DNA from 3 places in the Streptomyces sp. NPDC008125 genome. Region 1 is predicted to be linked to each of the others. Evidence: predicted binding sites of a transcription regulator. Region 1 holds the regulator's gene; each other region holds the start of a gene.
What was found. The regulator HrcA, encoded in region 1, represses chaperone genes, less so after heat shock. The targets are predictions, from matches to a motif close to TTNGCACTCNGNNNNNCNGAGTGCNAA.
Positions count from the first base shown of each region.

Region 2: a site for HrcA is predicted at 4,952-4,978, ahead of groL (chaperonin GroEL). Genes of this name have one in related genera too.
Region 3: a site for HrcA is predicted at 5,245-5,271, ahead of groES (co-chaperone GroES). Genes of this name have one in related genera too.

Region 1 is NZ_JBIBHR010000011.1:146,303-153,649, forward strand. Features, by position in the region: gene ACFZAX_RS20145 (hypothetical protein) at 1-1,736, opposite strand, end outside; gene ACFZAX_RS20150 (DUF3097 family protein) at 1,872-2,690, opposite strand; gene ACFZAX_RS20155 (MBL fold metallo-hydrolase) at 2,761-3,495, opposite strand; gene hrcA (heat-inducible transcriptional repressor HrcA) at 3,661-4,677, shown strand; gene dnaJ (molecular chaperone DnaJ) at 4,678-5,817, shown strand; gene ACFZAX_RS20170 (nitronate monooxygenase) at 5,947-7,029, shown strand; gene ACFZAX_RS20175 (16S rRNA (uracil(1498)-N(3))-methyltransferase) at 7,026-7,347, shown strand, end outside.
Region 2 is NZ_JBIBHR010000003.1:182,173-189,519, forward strand. Features, by position in the region: gene ACFZAX_RS06075 (trehalose-6-phosphate synthase) at 1-1,076, opposite strand, end outside; gene ACFZAX_RS06080 (glucosyl-3-phosphoglycerate synthase) at 1,228-2,202, opposite strand; SAM riboswitch class I at 2,357-2,484, shown strand; gene thrC (threonine synthase) at 2,503-3,795, shown strand; gene ACFZAX_RS06090 (MoaD/ThiS family protein) at 3,825-4,103, shown strand; gene ACFZAX_RS06095 (cold-shock protein) at 4,558-4,764, shown strand; gene groL (chaperonin GroEL) at 5,142-6,764, shown strand; gene ACFZAX_RS06105 (MarR family transcriptional regulator) at 6,919-7,347, opposite strand, start outside.
Region 3 is NZ_JBIBHR010000029.1:35,756-43,102, forward strand. Features, by position in the region: gene ACFZAX_RS32595 (hypothetical protein) at 1-446, shown strand, start outside; gene ACFZAX_RS32600 (hypothetical protein) at 533-850, opposite strand; gene ACFZAX_RS32605 (Bax inhibitor-1/YccA family protein) at 958-1,821, opposite strand; gene ACFZAX_RS32610 (SDR family NAD(P)-dependent oxidoreductase) at 2,161-2,934, shown strand; gene groL (chaperonin GroEL) at 3,062-4,684, opposite strand; gene groES (co-chaperone GroES) at 4,783-5,091, opposite strand; gene ACFZAX_RS32625 (polysaccharide deacetylase family protein) at 5,590-6,546, opposite strand; gene ACFZAX_RS32630 (methyltransferase domain-containing protein) at 6,737-7,347, shown strand, end outside.

The sequences.
Region 1 (7,347 bases):
TTGACCGCCCGCTGCTCCAGGTAGACCCCGGTGAGCTCCTCCAGACCCTTGCGGGTGTCCGTCTCCTCCTCGGCGGTGAGCGGACCGGCGTAGACCACCGTGACGTACGACTCGGAGGGGCCGATCCTGGCGTTCTCGTCCCGGACCGCCTGCTCGACGCGTTCGAACGTGACCCTCGCGCCGAGCCCCTTCAGCTCCAGGCCGTTCCCCTCCGCGAACCGCACCTCGGGCGCCGTGGCCACCCCCACGCACTCCCGGGGGCCGTGGCCCGAACTGCTCCACACGGCGTCCGTGTTCCGGTCGGTCAGCGGCCCGTGGCAGTACGTCTCCTGCCAGTGCACGCTCCAGAGATACGTGCCGAGCAGGCTCCCGACGAGGACCAGCGCCACCGTGGTCCGGGACATCACGTACCAGGCCCACGTCCGGCGCACCCGCACCGTGCGCAGCTGGGCGTCCGCGTGGTCGTGGGTCAGCTGCGCGGTGGAGAGCGGCAGGCGCAGCACCCAGGAGAGCGCCGAGGCGCCGGCGGGGGACTGGCCGACGCTCAGCTCGTCCACCCACAGCCGGTAGCGGGCCTGCGCCCCCAGCCACGGCGCCCGGCCGCCCGCCGCCGGCCGGCCGGGCGGCTGCGAGGGGGTGTGGACCAGCTCCTCGGCGGCCGGCAGCGTGGCCAGGAGCAGCAGCGGATCGACCTCGCTGCGGCGCGAGCGCACGTTGTTGATCGCGTTGATCAGCAGTACGCCCCCGTTCTCGTTGGTGGCCGTCGGCAGCAGCACCACCGGGGGGACGGTGCGCTTGCTGCGCCGCCAGTCCAGCGCGCGGGGGCGATATCCGTGCCGCAGGTCCTCCAGGAGCGCCTGGACCCGCAGCTCCAGGTGGAACTGGCGGGCCGCCGCGTCGCCTTCGTCGGCCTCGGCCACTCGGAGCGCGACGGCGGCGGCGCGGGCCCGGATCACCCGCCAGGAACCCCGCGGCGACAGCCAGGACCAGCCGTCCGAGGGGTATCCGGTGCTGGAGGCGGCGAGGGAGGAGGTGGTGGCGAACCACCGGCTGGCCCGCCGCAGCCAGAGCAGCGGGGGAGCCGAAGCCGTCAGCAGCCGTACCACCGCCAGGACCAGCGTCGCGGCGGCGGTCAGCAGCAGGGTGGCGGTCCAGCCGATCTCGCCGAGCAGGACGCCGAGCACCGCGATGAACACGGCGCCCAGGAAGGTCTCGGGACGGACGGACGCGCGCAGCGAGCGGGACCAGTCGCCGGCCCCGGACCGGGTGGGCCGCCAGCGCAGCGCGCCCAGCTCCTCCAGGATGCGCTCGCCCCGGTCGATCCGGGTGGTGCCGCCCGGCTGCGCGAGCACCTGGGCCGTCGCCTGCTCGATGGCGCCCAGCAGTCGCGACCGGGGGAAGGCGAAGGGCTTGTACTGGCTGCGCTCCCGGGTCTCCCAGGGTCGCTCGCCCAGCCTGCGCACCATGTCGAGCGCCGAGTCGTACGGGGAGGTGCCCCGGCTCTCCAGCAGCCGCACCGGGACCCGGCGCGGCTCGTTGGCGCGGTGCACCAGGTGCGCGATCTCCCGGACCCGGTCGTCGATCTCGGGCGGGGCACCGCTGTCGTCCGCCTGGGCCACCACGATCGGCATCACCGGCCGGTTGATCCGGTACCGGTCGATGAGTTCCTGCACGAGGTGGAACACGGCGGAGGCCGCCTCGTTTCCGCCGCTCTCCTGCCAGTCCCCTTGCGGCATCCCCGTATCCCCCGTCGCAGACGAATCCCGTACTCCCAATTAACCGGTCAGGAGTGCGAACCGCAGCGCTTTGTCCGGATCGGTACCCGATCCGTTGGAACAATGTCCGGACGGCGCCGCGGGGAGAGCCCGGGGTCACCCCGGAAGCGTGACGAAGTCAATCAATTCCTCGACGCGGCCGAGGAGTTGAGGCTCAAGATCCTTGTACGAGCGGACCCCGGACAGAATGTGCTGCCAGGCCGCCCCGGTGTTCTCCGGCCACCCCAGCGCCCGGCAGACCCCGGTCTTCCAGTCCTGCCCGCGCGGTACGGACGGCCACGCGGCGATGCCCACCGAGGCGGGCTTCACGGCCTCCCAGACGTCGATGAAGGGGTGCCCCACCACCAGCAGGTGCGGATCGGACACCTCGGCCACGATCCGGGACTCCTTGGAACCCGGGACGAGATGGTCCACCAGCACTCCGAGCCGCGCGTCCGGCCCCGGCCCGAACTCCCGTACGATCGCGGGGAGATCGTCGATGCCCTCCAGGTACTCCACGACCACCCCCTCGATCCGCAGGTCGTCCCCCCACACCCGCTCGACCAGCTCCGCGTCGTGCCGGCCCTCCACGTAGATCCGTCCGGCCCGCGCCACCCGCGCCCGCGCACCCGGCACCGCCACCGACCCGGAGGCCGTACGCGCCGGAACCACCGGACCGCCGGACGACGGGCGCACCAGCGTCACCACCCGCCCCTCCAGCAGGAAACCGCGCGGCTCCATAGGGAACACCCGGTGCTTGCCGAACCGGTCCTCCAGCGTCACCACCGGCCCCTGGGCGGACTTCTCGCAGCGGATCACCGCACCGCAGAAGCCGGTGGACACCTCCTCCACGACCAGATCCGGATCGGCGGGCACCTCGGGCACGGGGGCGGACCTCTTCCACGGCGGGGTCAGGTCCGGCTGGTAACTGCGCATGGCACGACGATAATTCGGCTGCCGTCCGCCATGGGGGACCACCCGCCCCGGCGGACGGCCTTCACACGCTTCACCCGCCGAAACGCCCCGCCAGCAGCTCCCGCTGCGCCCGGACGAACGCCGCGTCCACCGCCGCCCCGTGCCCCGGTACGTACACCGCGTCCTCGCCGCCCAGCGCGAGGAGCCGGTCCAGGGCGGCGGGCCATCGGGCCGGCACCGAGTCCGGGCCCGTCTGCGGCTCACCGGACTCCTCGATCAGGTCCCCGCAGAGCACCACCGCGGGCGCCCCCGAGGTCCCGGACCCGGGCACCAGGACCGCCAAGTCGTGCCCCGTGTGGCCCGGCCCCACGTTGGCGAGCACCACCTCGCGCCCGCCGCCCAGGTCGAGCGTCCAGCGGTGGCACACCTCGCGGCCCGGGAGCACCAGCGCGTCCACCGCCTCGGCCGCGTCGTGCTCGGGCAGGCCGTTGCGCACCGCGTCGGCGTGCATCTCGTCCACCGACCGCCGCATCCGCGCCGCCGCCCCGTACGCCCCGAACACCTCCGTGCCCGCGAAGGCAGCGGTGCCGAAGACGTGGTCGAAGTGGGGATGGCTCAGTGCGACATGGGTCACCCTCCGGCCCAGCAGCCGCTGCGCCTCGGTCCGCAGCCCGACGCCCTCGCGCAGACTCGCGCCGGTGTCCACCACCAGCGCGCGGTCCGCCCCGGCGACCAGGGCGGCGGTCGCGTCCCAGCCGGGAAGCCGCCTGCGGCCCACGCCGTGCCCCAACCGCTCCCAGCCCAGCTCTTCCCAAGAGAGGTCCATGAGGAGACGCTATCCGCATCGATCTGCGCGGTCTCGCGGACCGCGGCCGGTCGCCCTTGCCCGGTGCCCTCCCCACCCCCGTACACTGGCCGGGGGAAAGCTGGCACTCAGACGCACAGAGTGCCAGGCAGAAGCCACCACGACGGACAGCTGGAGGTGTGCGCGATGCTCAGCGAACGCAGACTTGAAGTGCTGCGCGCCATCGTCCAGGACTACGTCGGCACCGAGGAGCCGGTCGGTTCCAAGGCGCTCACGGAGCGGCACCGGCTCGGGGTCTCCCCGGCCACCGTCCGCAACGACATGGCGGTGCTGGAGGACGAGGGCTTCATCGCCCAGCCCCACACCAGCGCCGGGCGCATCCCCACGGACAAGGGCTACCGCCTCTTCGTCGACCGGCTCGCGGGCGTCAAGCCCCTGTCGTCGCCGGAGCGCCGGGCGATCCACAACTTCCTCGACGGGGCGGTCGACCTCGACGACGTGGTGGGCCGTACGGTACGGCTGCTCGCGCAGCTGACCCGGCAGGTCGCCATCGTCCAGTACCCCTCTCTGACCCGCTCCACGGTGCGTCACGTGGAACTGCTGGCCCTGTCGCCGGCCCGGCTGATGCTGGTCCTGATCACCGACACCGGCCGGGTCGAACAGCGTATGATCGACTGCCCCGCGCCGTTCGGCGAGACCTCTCTCGCCGATCTGCGGGCCCGGCTCAACAGCAGGGTCGTGGGACGCCGTTTCAGCGACGTCCCGCAGCTCGTGCAGGACCTGCCGGAATCCTTCGAGAACGAGGACCGCGGGACGGTTTCCACGGTCCTTTCCACTCTCCTCGAAACGTTGGTCGAGGAGACGGAGGAGCGGCTGATGATCGGCGGCACCTCCAACCTCACCCGCTTCGGGCATGACTTCCCCCTGGTGATCCGGCCCGTGCTGGAAGCACTGGAGGAGCAGGTCGTCCTGCTGAAGCTGCTCGGTGAGTGCACGGACTCGGGCATGACCGTACGGATCGGGCACGAGAACGCCCACGAGGGCCTCACCTCCACGTCCGTCGTCACGGTCGGCTACGGTTCGGGCGACGAGGCAGTCGCCAAACTCGGCGTGGTCGGACCGACCCGCATGGACTACCCCGGAACGATGGGAGCGGTACGCGCAGTGGCACGTTACGTCGGACAGATCCTGGCGGAGTCGTAAGTGGCCACCGATTACTACGCCGTGCTCGGCGTACGGCGCGACGCGTCGCAGGACGAGATCAAGAAGGCATTCCGTCGGCTCGCCCGCGAGCTGCACCCGGATGTCAACCCCGACCCGAAGACCCAGGAGCGGTTCAAGGAGATCAACGCCGCTTACGAGGTGCTCTCCGACGCCCAGAAGAAGCAGGTCTACGACCTGGGCGGGGACCCGCTGTCGGCCTCCGGCGGCGGCGCCGGCGCGGGCGGCTTCGGCGCCGGCGGCTTCGGCAACTTCTCCGACATCATGGACGCCTTCTTCGGCACGGCGTCGCAGCGCGGACCCCGTTCGCGCACGCGGCGCGGCCAGGACGCCATGATCCGGCTGGAGATCGACCTCTCCGAGGCGGCCTTCGGAACCACCAAGGACATCCAGGTCGACACCGCCGTCGTCTGCACCACGTGCAGCGGCGAGGGCGCGGCCCCCGGCACCTCGGCCCAGACCTGCGACATGTGCCGCGGACGCGGTGAGGTGTCCCAGGTCACCCGGTCCTTCCTCGGCCAGGTCATGACCTCGCGGCCCTGCCCGCAGTGCCAGGGCTTCGGCACCGTCGTGCCGACCCCCTGCCCGGAGTGCGCCGGTGACGGCCGCGTCCGCTCGCGGCGCACCCTCACGGTCAAGATCCCCGCGGGTGTCGACAACGGGACCCGCATCCAGCTGGCCGGCGAGGGCGAGGTCGGCCCCGGCGGCGGACCGGCCGGCGACCTCTACGTCGAGATCCACGAGGTCGCGCACCCGACGTTCCAGCGGCGCGGCGACGACCTGCACTGCACGGTCACCATCCCCATGACGGCGGGCGCGCTCGGCACCAAGGTGCCGCTGGAGACGCTCGACGGCGTGGAGGAGATCGACATCAGGCCCGGCACCCAGTCCGGCCAGTCGGTCCCGCTGCACGGGCGCGGCATCACGCATCTGCGTGGCGGCGGCCGGGGCGACCTGATCGTGCACGTCGAGGTGCTGACCCCCAGCAAGCTCGACGCGGAACAGGAACGCCTGCTGCGCGAGCTGGCCAAGCTGCGCGGCGAGGAGCGGCCCACCGGGCAGTTCCAGCCCGGACAGCAGGGTCTCTTCTCCCGTCTGAAGGACGCCTTCAACGGCCGCTGAGGCCCGAACGGCTCCGTACGCATCCGCACCGCCCGCCGGGATCCGTCCCGGCGGGCGGTGCGTGCGTGCGGCCACCGGCCGGTCGCGCGCGGATTCGGCACGGCGGACCGGACATGGCACGATGCGGGGATGTCCTCCCTGACCGATCTCTGTCGATATCCGATCGTGCAGGCGCCGATGGCGGGCGGGACCTCCTCCCCCCGGCTCGTCGCCGCCGTCGCCGACGCGGGCGGGCTCGGCTTCCTCGCCGCCGGGTACACGTCGGCCGAGGAGATGCGCCAGGAGATCGAGCAGGTCCGCGCGGCGACCGCCGGGCCCTTCGGCGTGAACCTCTTCATGCCGCAGCCCCCGCCCGCCGACCCCGGTGCCGTGGCGGCGTACCGCGACCGCCTCGCGGCCGAGGCCGACACCTACGGCACCCCGCTCGGCGACCCGGACCCCGACGGCGGCGACGGGTCCGACGGTTACGACGCCAAGGTGGCCGCCCTGCTGGCCGAGCCGGTCCCGGTGGTCTCCTTCACCTTCGGCTGCCCCACCCGTGACACCCTGGACGCCTTCGCCCGCGCCGGTACGTACACGATCGTCACGGTCACCACCGCCGAGGAGGCGCGCGACGCCCAGTGGGCCGGGGCCGACGCCGTCTGCGCCCAGGGCGTCGAGGCGGGCGGCCACCAGTCCACCCACCACGACGACCCGCGGGCCGACCACACCGGCATCGGGCTGCTCACTCTCGTCACCCAGATCCGGGAGACCGTGCAGCTGCCGGTCGTCGCGGCGGGCGGGATGATGCGCGGCGCGCAGATCGCCGCCGTCCTCGCGGCGGGTGCCGACGCCGCGCAGCTGGGCACCGCCTTCCTCGCCTGCCCGGAGTCCGGCGCGCACCCGCTGCACAAGCAGGCGCTGACCAGCCCGATGTTCGTCCGTACCGCGCTCACCCGCGCCTTCTCCGGACGGCCCGCCCGGGGCCTGGTCAACCGCTTCGTCCGCGACCACGACCCGTACGCCCCTGCCGCCTACCCCCAGGTGCACCGCGTCACCGCCGGGCTGCGCAAGGCGGCGGCCCGGGCCGGTGACGCCCAGGGCATGGCCCTCTGGGCCGGGCAGGGCCACCGGATGGCACGCGAGCTGCCCGCCGGGGAACTCGTCGAACTGCTCGCGGAGGAACTGTCGGAGACGGCCGGCGCGGCCGTCGGCATGAGGAGTGAACAGTGACCGCACCGGTCTTCGTCGTCGAGAAGCTGCCCAGCGGGCCCGACTTCGTGCTGGAGGGCCCCGAGGGACGGCACGCCGTCTCCGTGAAACGCCTCCAGCCCGGCGAGGAGGTCGTGCTGACCGACGGGCTCGGTCGCTGGGCCGAAGGCGTCGTACGCGCCGCCGAGGGCAAGGACCGGCTGGTCGTCACCGTGCGGCCGGTCCAGGAGGAGGAGCTCCCCGCCCCCCGGATCACGGTCGTCCAGGCCCTGCCCAAGGGTGACCGGGGCGAGGTCGCCGTCGAGACGATGACCGAGACCGGTGTCGACGCGATCGTGC
Region 2 (7,347 bases), on a different contig from region 1:
AGCCGGTAGGCGGCCAGCGAGCGGGCGAAGTCGTCCTTCACGTGCAGGACGACCGGGGTCCAGGTGTCGGTGCCGTACGTCTTGTTGATCTCGTCGGCCAGCTCCTGGACGGCGGAGGTGTATGCGCGGTAGACCGCCAGATCCTGGCGGGAGGGGTAGGCGAAGGCGATGTGCACGACGCGTTCGCGCCACTCGGGGTGGTTGTCGAGGAGGGTGCGGTAGGCGTGCAGCCCGCGCACGATGTTCTTGGACAGCTCGGTCCGGTCGACCCGGACGATCGTCTTCCGGCTGCCGTCGCCGCCGACCTGCTCGCGCAGCGCGGCCATCCGCTCGTCCACGTCCGGCTCGTGCGAGCGGGCGAGCAGGAAGTCGCCGTCCGCGCCGAGCCCGTGCACGCCGATGCGGGTCCCGCTGGTGCCGCCGAGGATCTCGGTGCAGCAGCCGATGAACGCGTCGGCCCAGCGGCGGGTGAGAAAAGCCGCCCGGTCGGCGCCCAGGATGCCGCGCAGCAGCTGTTCGCCGATGTCGTCGGGGAGCAGCCGGAAGTAGTCCACCGGCGCCCACGGGGTGTGCGAGAAGTGGCCGATGCGCAGGTCGGCGCGGAGCTCGCGGAGCATCCCGGGGACCAGCGCGAGGTGGTAGTCCTGCACCAGCACGGCGGCGCCCTCGCCCGCCTCCTCGGCCAGCGCCTCGGCGAAGGCCCGGTTGTACGTCTCGTACGCGGCCCACTGGCGCCGGAACTCGTCGTCGAAGACCGGCTCGACGGGGGTCTGGTAGAGCAGGTGGTGGACGAACCAGAGCACGGAGTTGGCGATGCCGTTGTACGCGTCGGCGTGCACGGCGGCGTCGATGTCCAGCATCCGGACGCCCTCTTCGCCGACCCCGCGCCGGACCGCCTCGCGGTCGCCGTCGCCGAGTGCGGCGCAGACCCACACCTTGTCGTCGACGGCGCTCAGCCCGGAGACGAGCCCGCCTCCGCCGCGGCGTGAGTCGAGGGAACCGTCGTCGTTCAGCGTGTACGACACGGGGCCGCGATTGGACGCGACGAGGACCTGGGCGGCGTGCTCGGAGACCATGTAGCGGAACCTAGCCCGATACGTAACCCCCCAAACGTGTTCGAGGCCGGTCCGGGTCGGGGGGTGCGTCTCGCGGTGTGCTCGACGCGGGGCCGCGCCGGGTGGGGCGGCACCTCGTGCCGTGCAGCCGGGCGGGAGAACCCGGGCCGGGTCAGGCGGCGCGTCTCGCGGTGTACTCGGGGATCTCCCGGACCGGCGGCCGTTCCTCGGTGTCCACCGCGTAGGTGTGTGGCCGGAAACCGTCCTCGTTGCGTTCGAACTGGGTCAGCACCGGGCGCACCAGATGTCCCACGGAGAGCCGCAGCTGCGCGGTCCGGTAGATCGCGGCGGCCATCCGTCCCAGCGCCTGCCCGTCCTGGTGGCGGTGGCGGCGGACCCCGACGTCGACCTGGGCCAGGGCGTCGAGCCCCACGGTGTGCAGCGCGTCCACCAGGAGCCCCAGCTCCACGCCGTAGCCGACCGGGAACGCGAGCTGTTCCAGGAGCGGGCGCCGGACCGCGTACTCGCCGCCCAGCGGCTGGACGAAGCCGGCCAGTTCCGGCCAGTGCAGATTGAGCAGCGGGCGTGCGACCAGTTCGGTGACACGGCCGCCCTGCGCGGGCGCACCGGCCGGCGCGTGGCCGTCCGCCGTCTCCAGCGGCCGGTCGTACATCGCCTTGACGAACTGGATGCCCGGGTCGGTGAGCAGCGGGCCGATGATGCCGGAGACGAAATCGGCGGAGAAGTCCTTGAGGTCGGCGTCGACGAAGCAGACGATCTCGCCGCTGGTCACGAAGAGCGACCGCCAGAGCACCTCGCCCTTGCCGGGGACGGCGGGTATCCGGGGGAGGATCGCGTCGCGGTGCACCACCCGGGCTCCGGCCGCGCGGGCGACGGCGGAGGTGGCGTCGGTGGAACCGGAGTCGATCACCACGAGTTCGTCGACGAGCGGGACCTGCTCCATGAGCTCGTGGCGGATGGTCCGGACGATGTCGCCGACCGTCGCCTCCTCGTTCAGCGCGGGCAGGACGACGCTCACGGAGGAGCCCCGCGGGTACCGCCTCCTGGCCGCCAGGAGGCGGTCCAGCGGACGGTCGGAGACTGCCCAGGAACGGCGGTTCAGCCAGCTGTCGACCTCATCCAGCACGGGCGATACTCCCTGCGTGTGATCCATCTCGCGGTTCGGACGACTACCTCAACCGTCGGGTGCTTCGGTTACAGTCTTGAACAACGCTCACCGCCTTCGCATCTCGGGGTCGGAGGGCGGACAAACGCCTGGATCGCACGGTCCAGTGCCATAGCGCTCATCCAGAGGGACTGAGGGAACGGCCCGTTGAAGTCCCGGCAACCCTCCCGCCGGCCGCGAGGCCACGGTGGGGAAGGTGCCAATTCCGTCTTGCGGCGAAATGCGTCGCGAGGAAGATGAGGAGAAAGGGCCTCCGCCATCATGGCTGTTCAGACCATTGCAGCGAATTCCGGCACGTCCGTGGACCTCGGTCCCGCCACCGCGCTTTCCTGTCGCGAGTGCGGCGAACGCTTCGAACTCGGTCCCATTTTCGCCTGTGCGTCCTGTTTCGGGCCACTCGAAGTGGCGTACGACCTGCCGGGCGGCTCCCCCGAGGAGCTGAAGAAGCGCATCGAGGCCGGCCCGAACAACATCTGGCGCTACGCGCCGCTGCTGCCGGTGCCCGCCGACGTCGCCGACAAGCCCAACATCAACCCCGGCTTCACCAAGCTGGTCAAGGCCGACAACCTCGCCCGCGAGCTGGGCGTCACCGGCGCCCTGTACGTCAAGGACGACTCCGGCAACCCGACGCACTCCTTCAAGGACCGTGTCGTCGCGATCGCCGTCGAGGCCGCCCGCGCCTTCGGTTTCACCACCCTCTCCTGCTCCTCCACCGGCAACCTCGCCGGCGCGGTCGGTGCCGCCGCCGCGCGGGCCGGCTTCCGCTCCTGCGTGTTCATCCCGCACGACCTGGAAGAGGGCAAGGTCGTCATGGCCGCGGTGTACGGCGGCGAACTCGTCGGCATCGACGGCAACTACGACGACGTGAACCGGTTCTGCTCCGAGCTCATCGGCGACCCGCTGGGCGAGGGCTGGGGCTTCGTCAACGTCAACCTCCGCCCGTACTACGGCGAGGGCTCGAAGACCCTCGCGTACGAGATCTGCGAGCAGCTCGGCTGGCAGCTCCCGGACCAGCTGGTCATCCCGATCGCGTCCGGCTCCCAGCTCACCAAGATCGACAAGGGGCTCCAGGAGCTGATCAAGCTCGGTCTCGTCGAGGACAAGCCGTACAAGATCTTCGGCGCCCAGGCCGAGGGCTGTTCCCCGGTCTCCACCGCCTTCAAGGCCGGCCACGACGTGGTCCGCCCGCAGAAGCCGAACACGATCGCCAAGTCGCTCGCGATCGGCAACCCGGCCGACGGCCCGTACGTCCTGGACATCGCCCGCCGCACCGGCGGCGCGGTGGAGGACGTCGACGACGAGCAGGTCGTCGACGCGATCAAGCTGCTCGCCCGCACCGAGGGCATCTTCGCGGAGACCGCGGGCGGGGTGACCGTCGGCGTGACGCAGAAGCTGATCGAGGCCGGCCTGCTCGACCCGACCCTGACCACCGTCGTCCTGAACACCGGCGACGGCCTGAAGACCCTGGACGCCGTCTCCCCGACGACCGGCCTGACGGCGACCATCCGCCCGAGCCTGGACGCGTTCCGCGACGCGGGTCTCGCAGCCCACTGACCACCCGAGAACCGAGGAAGGCAATCCCCATGAGCGTCAAGGTCCGCATCCCCACCATCCTGCGCACGTACACCGGTGGCCAGGCCGAGGTCTCGGCCGAGGGCACCGTCCTCTCCGAGGTCATCGAGTCCCTGGAGAAGGACCACCCGGGCATCGCCGCGCGCGTCCTGGACGACCAGGGCAAGCTGCGCCGCTTCGTCAACGTGTACGTCAACGACGACGACGTCCGCTTCGAGGGCGGCCTCCAGGCGGCCACGCCGGACGGCGCCGGCGTCTCGATCATCCCCGCCGTCGCCGGCGGCTGCTGACTCCGGCGCCCGGTCCCGCCCCGCCCTGCGGCAGGGCCGCGACCGCCGTTCCACAGCGCACCGTTGCCCCCTTCGCGTACGACGCGGAGGGGGCAATTCCGTAGGGTTGAGCGGGGTACAGTTGGGGAAGCCCCCTCCGCCGCCCGTGCCGGGCGTGCGTGAGATCGCGCCGCCGCGCGACAAGATGCAGCCAAAGTCCGGAAGCCCTCTGTGCCTTAAATGGCCTTTGTCTGGCCCGACTTGCCCAAAATTCTTAACAAATCTTCATGTTCGGGCGTTCCGCCGCGACCAGAATTCTCGTCCGATTGACCTGTTGCAGAGGGCAGTTGGGCAGATACATTCGGCCGCGGTCGACGCGTTCCGGCGCACGCACCCTCTCCTGTCGGAGGGTGAGTTCTGACCCGGGTCCGCGAAGTGCGGTCCTGTGCAGGGGCCAGAAATAGGGGAGTTAGGCATGGCTCAGGGCACCGTCAAGTGGTTCAACGCGGAGAAGGGGTACGGCTTCATCGCGGTCGACGGTGGTGCGGATGTTTTCGTCCACTACAGCGCGATCCAGATGGACGGATACCGCACCCTCGAAGAGGGTCAGCGAGTTGAATTCGAGATCTCGCAGGGCCAGAAGGGGCCGCAGGCGGACATGGTCAAGCTCGCCGTGGGCTGAGATCGGACGCGGTCGGCAACGACACTTCTCACGCACGCAGGGCCCGTCCCCCGTCAGGGGTGCGGGCCCTGCGTGCGTTCGTGTTTCGCGGGCGGGGAAGGGCCTCTTGGGGCCCGGAGGCTGTCCGGAGAGCGGCTGCGGGCCGCCCGCGGCGTGGCCGGAGCTTGTCCCCAGGACGTGGAGGACGCTTGCACTCGCAGGGGTCGAGTGCTAATCATTGGCGTTAGCACTCTCCAGGTGAGAGTGACAGAAACTTGGACCGGGCCGGTGAGGCCCGCAGGCGCGGCGGGGCAAGGAACCGCCGGGCACGCAGGCCGTCCGTCGCGGGCGCCTCTCGGTCCGGAGCAATCCACCCCTGTCCGGGAGGACCACTTCACATGGCCAAGATCATCGCGTTCGACGAGGAGGCACGGCGCGGTCTCGAGCGCGGGATGAACCAGCTCGCCGACGCCGTCAAGGTCACCCTCGGCCCCAAGGGCCGTAACGTCGTCCTCGAGAAGAAGTGGGGCGCGCCCACGATCACCAACGATGGTGTTTCCATCGCCAAGGAGATCGAGCTCGAGGACCCGTACGAGAAGATCGGTGCGGAGCTGGTCAAGGAGGTCGCCAAGAAGACGGACGACGTCGCCGGCGACGGTACGACCACCGCCACCGTCCTCGCCCAGGCGCTCGTCCGCGAGGGTCTGCGCAACGTCGCCGCCGGTGCCAACCCGATGGCCCTCAAGCGGGGCATCGAGAAGGCCGTCGAGGCCGTCTCCGCCGCTCTGCTGGAGCAGGCCAAGGACGTGGAGACCAAGGAGCAGATCGCTTCGACCGCCTCCATCTCCGCCGCCGACACCGAGATCGGCGCCAAGATCGCCGAGGCGATGGACAAGGTCGGCAAGGAAGGCGTCATCACCGTCGAGGAGTCCCAGACCTTCGGTCTGGAGCTGGAACTCACCGAGGGTATGCGCTTCGACAAGGGCTACATCTCGGCGTACTTCGCGACCGACATGGAGCGTATGGAGACGTCCTTCGACGACCCGTACATCCTCATCGTCAACTCGAAGATCTCCAACGTGAAGGACCTCCTTCCGCTGCTGGAGAAGGTCATGCAGTCGGGCAAGCCGCTGCTGATCATCGCCGAGGACGTCGAGGGCGAGGCCCTGTCGACCCTGGTCGTCAACAAGATCCGTGGCACCTTCAAGTCCGTCGCCGTCAAGGCCCCGGGCTTCGGTGACCGCCGCAAGGCCATGCTCGGTGACATCGCCATCCTCACCGGTGGCACCGTCATCTCCGAGGAGGTCGGCCTCAAGCTGGAGAACGCGGGTCTCGACCTGCTGGGCTCCGCGCGCAAGGTCGTCATCACCAAGGACGAGACGACGATCGTCGACGGCGCCGGTGAGAGCGACCAGGTCCAGGGTCGCGTCAACCAGATCCGTGCCGAGATCGAGAACTCCGACTCGGACTACGACCGCGAGAAGCTCCAGGAGCGTCTGGCGAAGCTGGCCGGCGGCGTGGCCGTCATCAAGGCCGGTGCCGCCACCGAGGTCGAGCTCAAGGAGCGCAAGCACCGCATCGAGGACGCGGTGCGCAACGCCAAGGCCGCCGTCGAGGAGGGCATCGTCGCCGGTGGTGGCGTGGCTCTGCTCCAGGCGTCCGCCGTCTTCGACAAGCTCGACCTGACGGGCGACGAGGCCACCGGCGCCAACGCCGTCAAGCTCGCGCTCGAGGCCCCGCTCAAGCAGATCGCCGTCAACGGTGGTCTCGAGGGTGGCGTCGTCGTGGAGAAGGTCCGCAACCTGCCGATCGGTCACGGCCTCAACGCCGCGACCGGCGAGTACGTCGACATGATCGCCGAGGGCATTCTCGACCCGGCGAAGGTCACGCGCTCCGCTCTGCAGAACGCCGCCTCCATCGCCGCGCTCTTCCTCACCACCGAGGCCGTCATCGCCGACAAGCCCGAGAAGGCCGGCGCGGCCGCCCCGGGTGGCATGCCGGGCGGTGACATGGACTTCTGATCCCCTTCAGGGATCGGTGGTTCCACCCCCGCAGCGTCCAGCTGTGATTTCGGCCCCCAGGATTCGTCCTGGGGGCCGAAGTGTTTCTCCGGGTGCTCCGAAGGATGTCCCGTACTTCCTGGCGGGGTGTGCGAGGGACGACCCGCCGCGCCGTCTACTCCGCGTCCAGCGCCGACAGGTGGCGGGTGAAGTCGTCCACGAGCCGCCCCAGCAGCCGCCCCAGCTCCCGCCGGTCCCGGTCGGACCAGTCGGCGAGCGCTCCGCCGAACCAGCCGAGAATGGTCCGCATGTAGCGTTCGGCGCCCGCCGCGCCTTCCGGGGTCGGCTCGATGAGCCGGGCGCGCTGGTCGTCGGGGTCGGTGACGCGGCGGACCAGGCCGCGCTTCTCCAGCCCGTTGACCTGGCGTGTGACGTGCGGCCCGACCACCTGCATGCGCGCCGCGATCTCGCCGATGCGCAGCGGGGCCCCGGCCATGTGCAGGGTGACCAGGACGGACATCGACGGCCGCTCCAGGGCGAGTCCGGCGGTCTCCATGGCGTGCTCGGGCAGTCGCCCCTTGTTGAGCGTGTTGCTGAGCTGAGC
Region 3 (7,347 bases), on a different contig from region 1:
CCGTGACCGACGCGCTGCAGGAGCTCGCCGAGGCCGCGGAGGAGCCCGGGGCGGCGGAGTTCGCCGACGACTCCCCCGAGCTGGCCGCCGCCCGCCGCCGTCACCCGTCCCACCCGGACTTCGTCCCAGTCCGGACACCGGTGATCACCGACCACGAGCGGACGGTCAACCGCCTGGAGGAGCTCGCCGACACGGGCATCGAGCTGACGGACGTACGTCCCGGTCCGCTCGGCACCCTGGACGTGTACGTCTTCGCCGACGGCACCACGCTCTGTATGACCCCGGGCCACCGGGAGACGGCCGAGCGGCTCGCGGACTCCCTGCGCGCGGGCGAGCAGCCGGTGCTGCTGGGCGGTTCGGGTGTCTCCGGCGCCTACGCGCTGACCTTCTCCTGCGGCGCGGACAACGTCTACATCCTCGCGGACCGGGTCATCGCCTCGTTCTGACCCCGGGTACGGACAACGACGGCGGGAAGTCCGCGCGGGGCCCCCGGGCTCCGAGAGCCGTCCCGCGGCTCCCGGCGGGACGGCCCCTACGCGAAAGCCTCCGCCGCCGCCTCCGTCACGTACCGCACGGCCTCGTCCAGCTCCTCGGGCGGGGCCGTTTCCAGTGCCACGGCCAGGTCGTGACCGGCGACGGCCACCTGGTCACCGACGCCGAACATCCCGGCGTCAGGCAGGACGCGCGGCTCCTGTCCCGGCCGTTCCACGCGCTGCGCGCGGGCGCTCAGCTCCCGGGCGGCTTCCAGTGCCCGTGCTGCGGTGCCCTGCTGGAGGCGGCTCTGCGGAGCGGCCCGCAGCCGGTCGGCGAAACGGTCCACGGCGGTGATCAAGGGGGTTGTATCAAGCACTCCGCGACCCTACGCGCCCGGCGCCCGCCCCGGCACACGCGGACGGCCCGCAGGCAGTGCCTGCGGGCCGTCCGTGGACCGGCGCGACGGGAGTCGGCGGTACGGGATCAGTCGTCGCCGCTGAGGATCGCGACGAGCCGCAGCATCTCCAGGTAGATCCAGACCAGGGTCACGGTGAGGCCGAAGGCGGCCGTCCACGCCTCCTCGCGCGGAGCGCCGTAGGCGATGCCGTCCTCGACCACCTTGAAGTCCAGGGCGAGGACGCAGGCGCCGATCACGATGGCGACGATGCCGAAGACGACACCGAGCGCACCGCTGCGGAAGCCGAGGCCGTCACCGCCGCCGAAGAGGGCGAAGAGGCCGTTGACCAGCATGAGCAGCATGAAGCCGATCAGGGCGGCCATGACGAAGCCGTAGAAGCGGCGGGTCACCCGGATGAGACCGGTCCGGTACGCGAGCAGGACGCCGCCGAAGACGGCCATGGTGCCGAGCACGGCCTGCATGGCGGCGCCGGGGCTGACGTAGGCGTCGACGACGTTGCTGACGACGCCGAGGAAGATTCCCTCGAACGCGGCGTAGGCCAGGATCAGCGGCGGGGACGGCTTGCGCTTGAACGAGTTGACCATCGACAGGACGAAGCCGATGAGCGCGGCTCCGATGGCGATGCCGTAGGACTTACCGAGGTTCTCGGTGTCGATCGGCAGGAGCCACCAGGCGAGCACGGCGCCGACGACGACCGTGCCGAGCGTCATCGCGGTGCGGCTGACGACGTCGTCGATGGTCATCGCACCGGAACGGACCCCGGGCGGCGTCTGCTGTGCGTAGGGGTTGGTGGCGTACGGATGGGCGGTGCCCTGCGCGTAGGGGTTCTCACCCGTGACGGTGGCCCCGGCCTGCGGCGCCGCGTACCCAGCGGTACCGCTGTCGCGGCTGAACCCACGTCGCGAGAAGACCGGGTTGCTGCTCCTCATCTCACTCCTCCATGGCCACACAGCGTGGCCTTGCGACAAGAGTAATGGGTAGGCAAAGGATGCACCCTCGTGCCGAGGGAGGATCTTTACGGCTCCGGAACGCCGGATCGCGCTCTCTGCGCACCGCGCCCTGCGTCCCCGCCCCTCTGTCCGTTCCCGTTTTCCGGTCCCCTGCCCGGAAAGCGCCGCGACAACCCGTTCCGGGAACGTCACGGCGCACGCGGGGCCCCGAAGCGGCACCCGCCCGGGTGCCGTACGTCAACCGGCCGCCCGCCCCGCACACCGGCGGGGGTGGGACGGGTGCGCGGGAAGCGGGGCGGGACCACTAACGTGCCGCGCATGACGACTGCACTGATTACCGGCGCGACGGCGGGCATCGGCGCCGCGTTCGCGCGGCGGCTCGCGGGACAGGGGCACAACCTCGTGCTGGTCGCCCGGGACACCGAGCGGCTGCGGGACCAGGCCACCGAACTGCACGACCGGCACGGCATCGAGGCCACGGTGCTCACCGCCGACCTCTCCCGGGACGCCGGGATCGCGGCCGTCGAGGAACGTCTCCGCGACCGCGGCCATCCGGTCGAACTCCTCGTCAACAACGCGGGATTCGGCAACAAGGGACGCTATCTGGAGGTGCCGCTCGACGACGAGCTGGCGATGTTGAAGGTGCACTGCGAGGCGGTGCTGCGGCTGACCTCGGCGGCGGCGGCCGGGATGCGCGAGCGCGGCCGGGGCGGGATCGTCAACGTCGCCTCGGTCGCGGCGTTCGTCCCCCGCGGCACGTACGGGGCGTCGAAGGCGTGGGTCGTCCAGTTCACCCAGGGCGCCGCCAAGGACCTGGCCGGGTCCGGGGTGCGGCTGATGGCGCTCTGCCCCGGCTTCGTGCGGACGGAGTTCCACCAGCGGGCCGGCATGGGCACCGGGAACATCCCCGGCTGGATGTGGCTGGACGTCGACAAGCTGGTGACCGCCGCCCTCGCCGACCTGGCGCGCGGCCGGACGGTGTCGGTGCCGGACGCCCGGTACAAGGCGCTGATGGGGCTGGTGAAGGTGACCCCGCGCAGTCTGCTGGGCGAGATGACCTCGCGGGCGGGACGCACGTACGGCCCGAAGTGAGGCGACCGGTGGGGCCCGCCCGGGGAACGGCGGCGCCCGCCGGGAAAACGGCGAGGTCCGGTGCCCCCGCGACGGGGGCACCGGACCTCGTACCGCTCACCGGCGGACCAGCCGGTGAGCGACCGTACTAGTGGGAGTGACCGTGGCCGTGACCGGCCTCGGCCTCTTCCTCGGCCGGCTTCTCGACGACCAGGGTCTCGGTCGTGAGCAGCAGCGACGCGATGGACGCGGCGTTCTCCAGGGCCGAGCGGGTGACCTTGACCGGGTCGATGACGCCGGCCTTGATCAGGTCGCCGTACTCGCCGGTGGCGGCGTTGAAGCCCTGGCCCTTGTCGAGGTCCGAGACCTTCGAGGTGATGACGTAACCCTCGAGGCCGGCGTTCTCGGCGATCCAGCGCAGCGGCTCGACGGCGGCGCGGCGCACGACCGCGACACCGGTGGCCTCGTCGCCGGTCTTGCCGAGGTTGCCCTCCAGGACCTTGACGGCGTGGACAAGGGAAGAGCCACCACCGGAGACGATGCCCTCCTCGACCGCGGCGCGGGTCGCGGAGATGGCGTCCTCCAGACGGTGCTTCTTCTCCTTGAGCTCGACCTCGGTGGCGGCACCGACGCGGATCACGCACACGCCGCCGGCCAGCTTCGCGAGGCGCTCCTGGAGCTTCTCGCGGTCCCAGTCGGAGTCCGTGTTCTCGATCTCGGCCTTGATCTGGTTGACGCGGCCCTTGACGTCACCGGCGTCGCCGCCGCCGTCGACGATGGTCGTGTCGTCCTTGGAGACGGTCACGCGGCGGGCGGTGCCCAGCACGTCCAGACCGGCCTGGTCGAGCTTGAGGCCGACCTCCTCGGCGATGACGGTCGCACCGGTGAGGGTGGCGATGTCGCCGAGCATGGCCTTGCGGCGGTCGCCGAAGCCCGGGGCCTTCACCGCGACGGCGTTGAAGGTGCCACGGATCTTGTTGACGACGAGGGTGGAGAGCGCCTCGCCCTCGACGTCCTCGGCGATGATCAGGAGGGGCTTCGAGCCGCCGGCCTGGATGACCTTCTCCAGCAGCGGGAGCAGCTCCTGGATCGAGCCGATCTTGCCCTGGTGGATCAGGATGTACGGGTCGTCGAGGACGGCCTCCATACGCTCCTGGTCGGTCACCATGTACGGGGACAGGTAGCCCTTGTCGAAGGCCATGCCCTCGGTGAACTCGAGGTCCAGGCCGAAGGTGTTGGACTCCTCGACGGTGATGACACCGTCCTTGCCGACCTTGTCCATCGCGTCCGCGATGAGCTCGCCGACCTGCGGGTCCTGCGCGGAGAGCGCGGCCACGGCGGCGATGTCGGACTTGTCCTCGATCGGACGGGCGGTCGCGAGGAGCTCCTCGGACACGGCCTTGACCGCGGCGTCGATGCCCTTCTTCAGGGCGGCCGGGGAGGCGCCCGCGGCGACGTTGCGCAGACCCTCGCGGACGAGCGCCTGGGCGAGGACGGTCGCGGTGGTGGTGCCGTCACCGGCGACGTCGTTGGTCTTGGTGGCGACCTCCTTCACCAGCTGGGCACCGAGGTTCTCGAACGGGTCGTCGAGCTCGACCTCGCGCGCGATGGTGACACCGTCGTTGGTGATGGTGGGCGCGCCGAACTTCTTGTCGATGACGACGTTGCGGCCCTTGGGGCCGATCGTCACCTTGACCGTGTCGGCAAGCTTGTTGACGCCGCGCTCAAGGGCGCGACGGGCGTCCTCGTCGAACTTCAGAATCTTCGCCATGGGCTGTTTTCCCTCTCGAACGAACTGCGCCCCTCGCCACCCGGCTTGTTATTTCGCAGGGGGCCAGGGGCGCAGAACACACAGCAAATGTGGGTGAATTACTTCTCGATGATCGCGAGGACGTCGCGGGCCGAGAGGACGAGGTACTCCTCGCCGTTGTACTTCACCTCGGTGCCGCCGTACTTGCTGTACAGGACGACATCGCCGGTCTTGACGTCGAGCGGAAGGCGCTCGCCGTTCTCGAAGCGGCCCGGGCCCACGGCCAGGACGACGCCCTCCTGGGGCTTCTCCTTGGCGGTGTCCGGAATGACCAGGCCGGAAGCCGTGGTCTGCTCGGCGTCGAGCGGCTGGACCACAATGCGGTCCTCGAGCGGCTTGATCGCAACCTTGGAGCTGGTGGTCGACACGATCCGGTCTCCCCCTTCGGAGATCTCACGGGGTTTAACAGTCTTGGGTCGCGCCGGGCCGGATCCGTCGTCGCGGGTGCCGGACCTGCCCTGTCGCGCAGTACTGCTGGCACTCTCCAGGGGGGAGTGCCAGCACCGAGACTATGACCGCGATTAGCACTCGGTCAAGCGGAGTGCCAATTCAGTACCCGTGCGTGGCGCCGCCCGGCCGCCGGGGCGGGCCGGCCGGGCGGCGGCGCGGCCGGGGGCGCGGGCCGGCCGGTGTGCCGTGACGACGTGCCGGACGCACCCCGACCGGGCGTCCGCGAGGACAACGCCGGGGCGGTACGCGCCGTTCCGGGCGAGGGTGCCCGCAGGCCGGTCCCACCCGCCGCCCAGCGGCCGTCACCCGTCGCCCGGGGGTGTGCGGACGGCGCGGTGGCGGTACTCGTGAGCGCGCTGGAACTCGTCGTCCGCCCGCTCGCCGCGCTCCGGAGACCGCCGGCCCCCGCCCGGGGATCAGACGTAGTCGTCCAGCCGGGCGACCGCGTACCCCTTCTCCGTGATGACCTTCATGACGTTGCGGACCATGTCGGCCATGGTCCCCTTCCACTGCCCGGGGCCCTGGAAGTGGGTCAGGACGATGTCGCCGGGGTGCAGGTCCCGGTCCCACTCGCGCCAGTCCATGTGGTCGGGGAACGCCTCCTCCGCCCACAGCGGCACGGCCTTGATCCCGCAGGACTTGGCGACGACGAGGGTGTCCCGGTTGTAGTTGCCGTACGGCGGCCGGAGGAGCACCGGCCGCTTGCCGAAGTGCTTCTCGATCCGGTCCTGCTGGTCGCAGATCTCCTTCTTCTGCTCGGCGTAGGAGAGCCCGGGCAGATAGGGGTGGGTGAGGGTGTGGTTGTTGAGAGTGACGCCTTTCTTCTGCATCTCGGCGAAGTACCCGTAGTCCTCGCTCGCGAGGTAGTCGCTGAGGAAGGCGGTGTACGGGATCTTCAGCTCGTCCATCATCCGGATGAACTCGGGGTCCTTCTCGGCCCCGTCGTCGATGGTGAGGAAGACGATCCGCTGATCGGTGGGGACGGTCGTGAAGACCTGCGGCAGGTCCTCGCCGTCGTCGACCTCGAACCCCTCGCGGCTGGTGATCTCGGGCTTCACCGCGGGCGGTGCGGGGGCGGGCAGCGGGACCTCGGCCAGCCCCCATCTCTTCGCGACGGCGACCCGCTGCGCCTGGCGCCGCTTCAGCTGTTCGGCGTACGGGACGAGGGCGCCGACCGGGCCGGCCTGCGGGGCCGCTGCCGCCGCCGCCCGGCCACCCGCGCCCGCCGAGCCCCGGCGGCCGTGCTGGTCGGTACCGGAGGGGCTCTGGCCGCATCCGGCGGCGAGGGCGGCGCCCAGCAGGGCCACCAGGACGAACGTGCCCGATGTGCGCCGCTTCACTGTCCTTTTTTCCTTTTGTCGTACTAGTTGCATGGCGCCGCATCCTGCCAGCCCTCCCCCGGCCTTCCCGTCCCGACACCGCCGCCCGTCCGGCCGCGTCCCCCGCCTGGCGCACAACCCCGTGGGAAGCGGAACGCCGGGGACGCAGCGGGAGCCGGGGTGCGGCCCGGGGTGGCCGTCGCCGCCCGCCCGACGGGAAGGGCAGGACACGGCCTGGCCCACAATGGGACGGGTGAACGCACCTCTCCCCGCCGGTGACGGCCCCGCCGACCCGCTCGCCTCCTTCGCCGCCCTGCGTACGCCCGAGGGCGCCGCCCTCCTGGACGAGTTGCGTGACCACGACCCGGCGCGCGAACTGGCCACCGCCACCCGGCTGCGCCGCGATCACGCCCCGGACCTGGTCTCGGCCGCGCTGGGGCAGGCCAGGCTCCGCCAGCGGGCGGTGGCGAAGTTCGGCGCCGAGGACGCGTACCGGATGTTCTTCACGCCCGACGGCGTCGAGCAGGCGACCCGTACCTCCGTCGCCACGTACCGCGCCGGACGGTTCGCGGCGCTCGGCGGGGTGCGGCGGGTGGCCGACCTGTGCTGCGGCATCGGCGGCGACGCCATCGCGCTGGCCCGGGCGGGCATCGCGGTGCTGGCCGTCGACCGCGACCCGCTCACCGCCGAGGTGGCCCGCGCCAACGCCGAGGCGCTCGGCCTCGGCGGGCTGATCGAGGTCCGGTGCGCCGACGTGACCGGCATCGACACCGCCGGGTACGACGCCGTCTTCGTCGACCCGGCCCGGCGCGGCGGGCGCGGCCGGATCTTCGACCCCGAGGCGTACTCGCCACC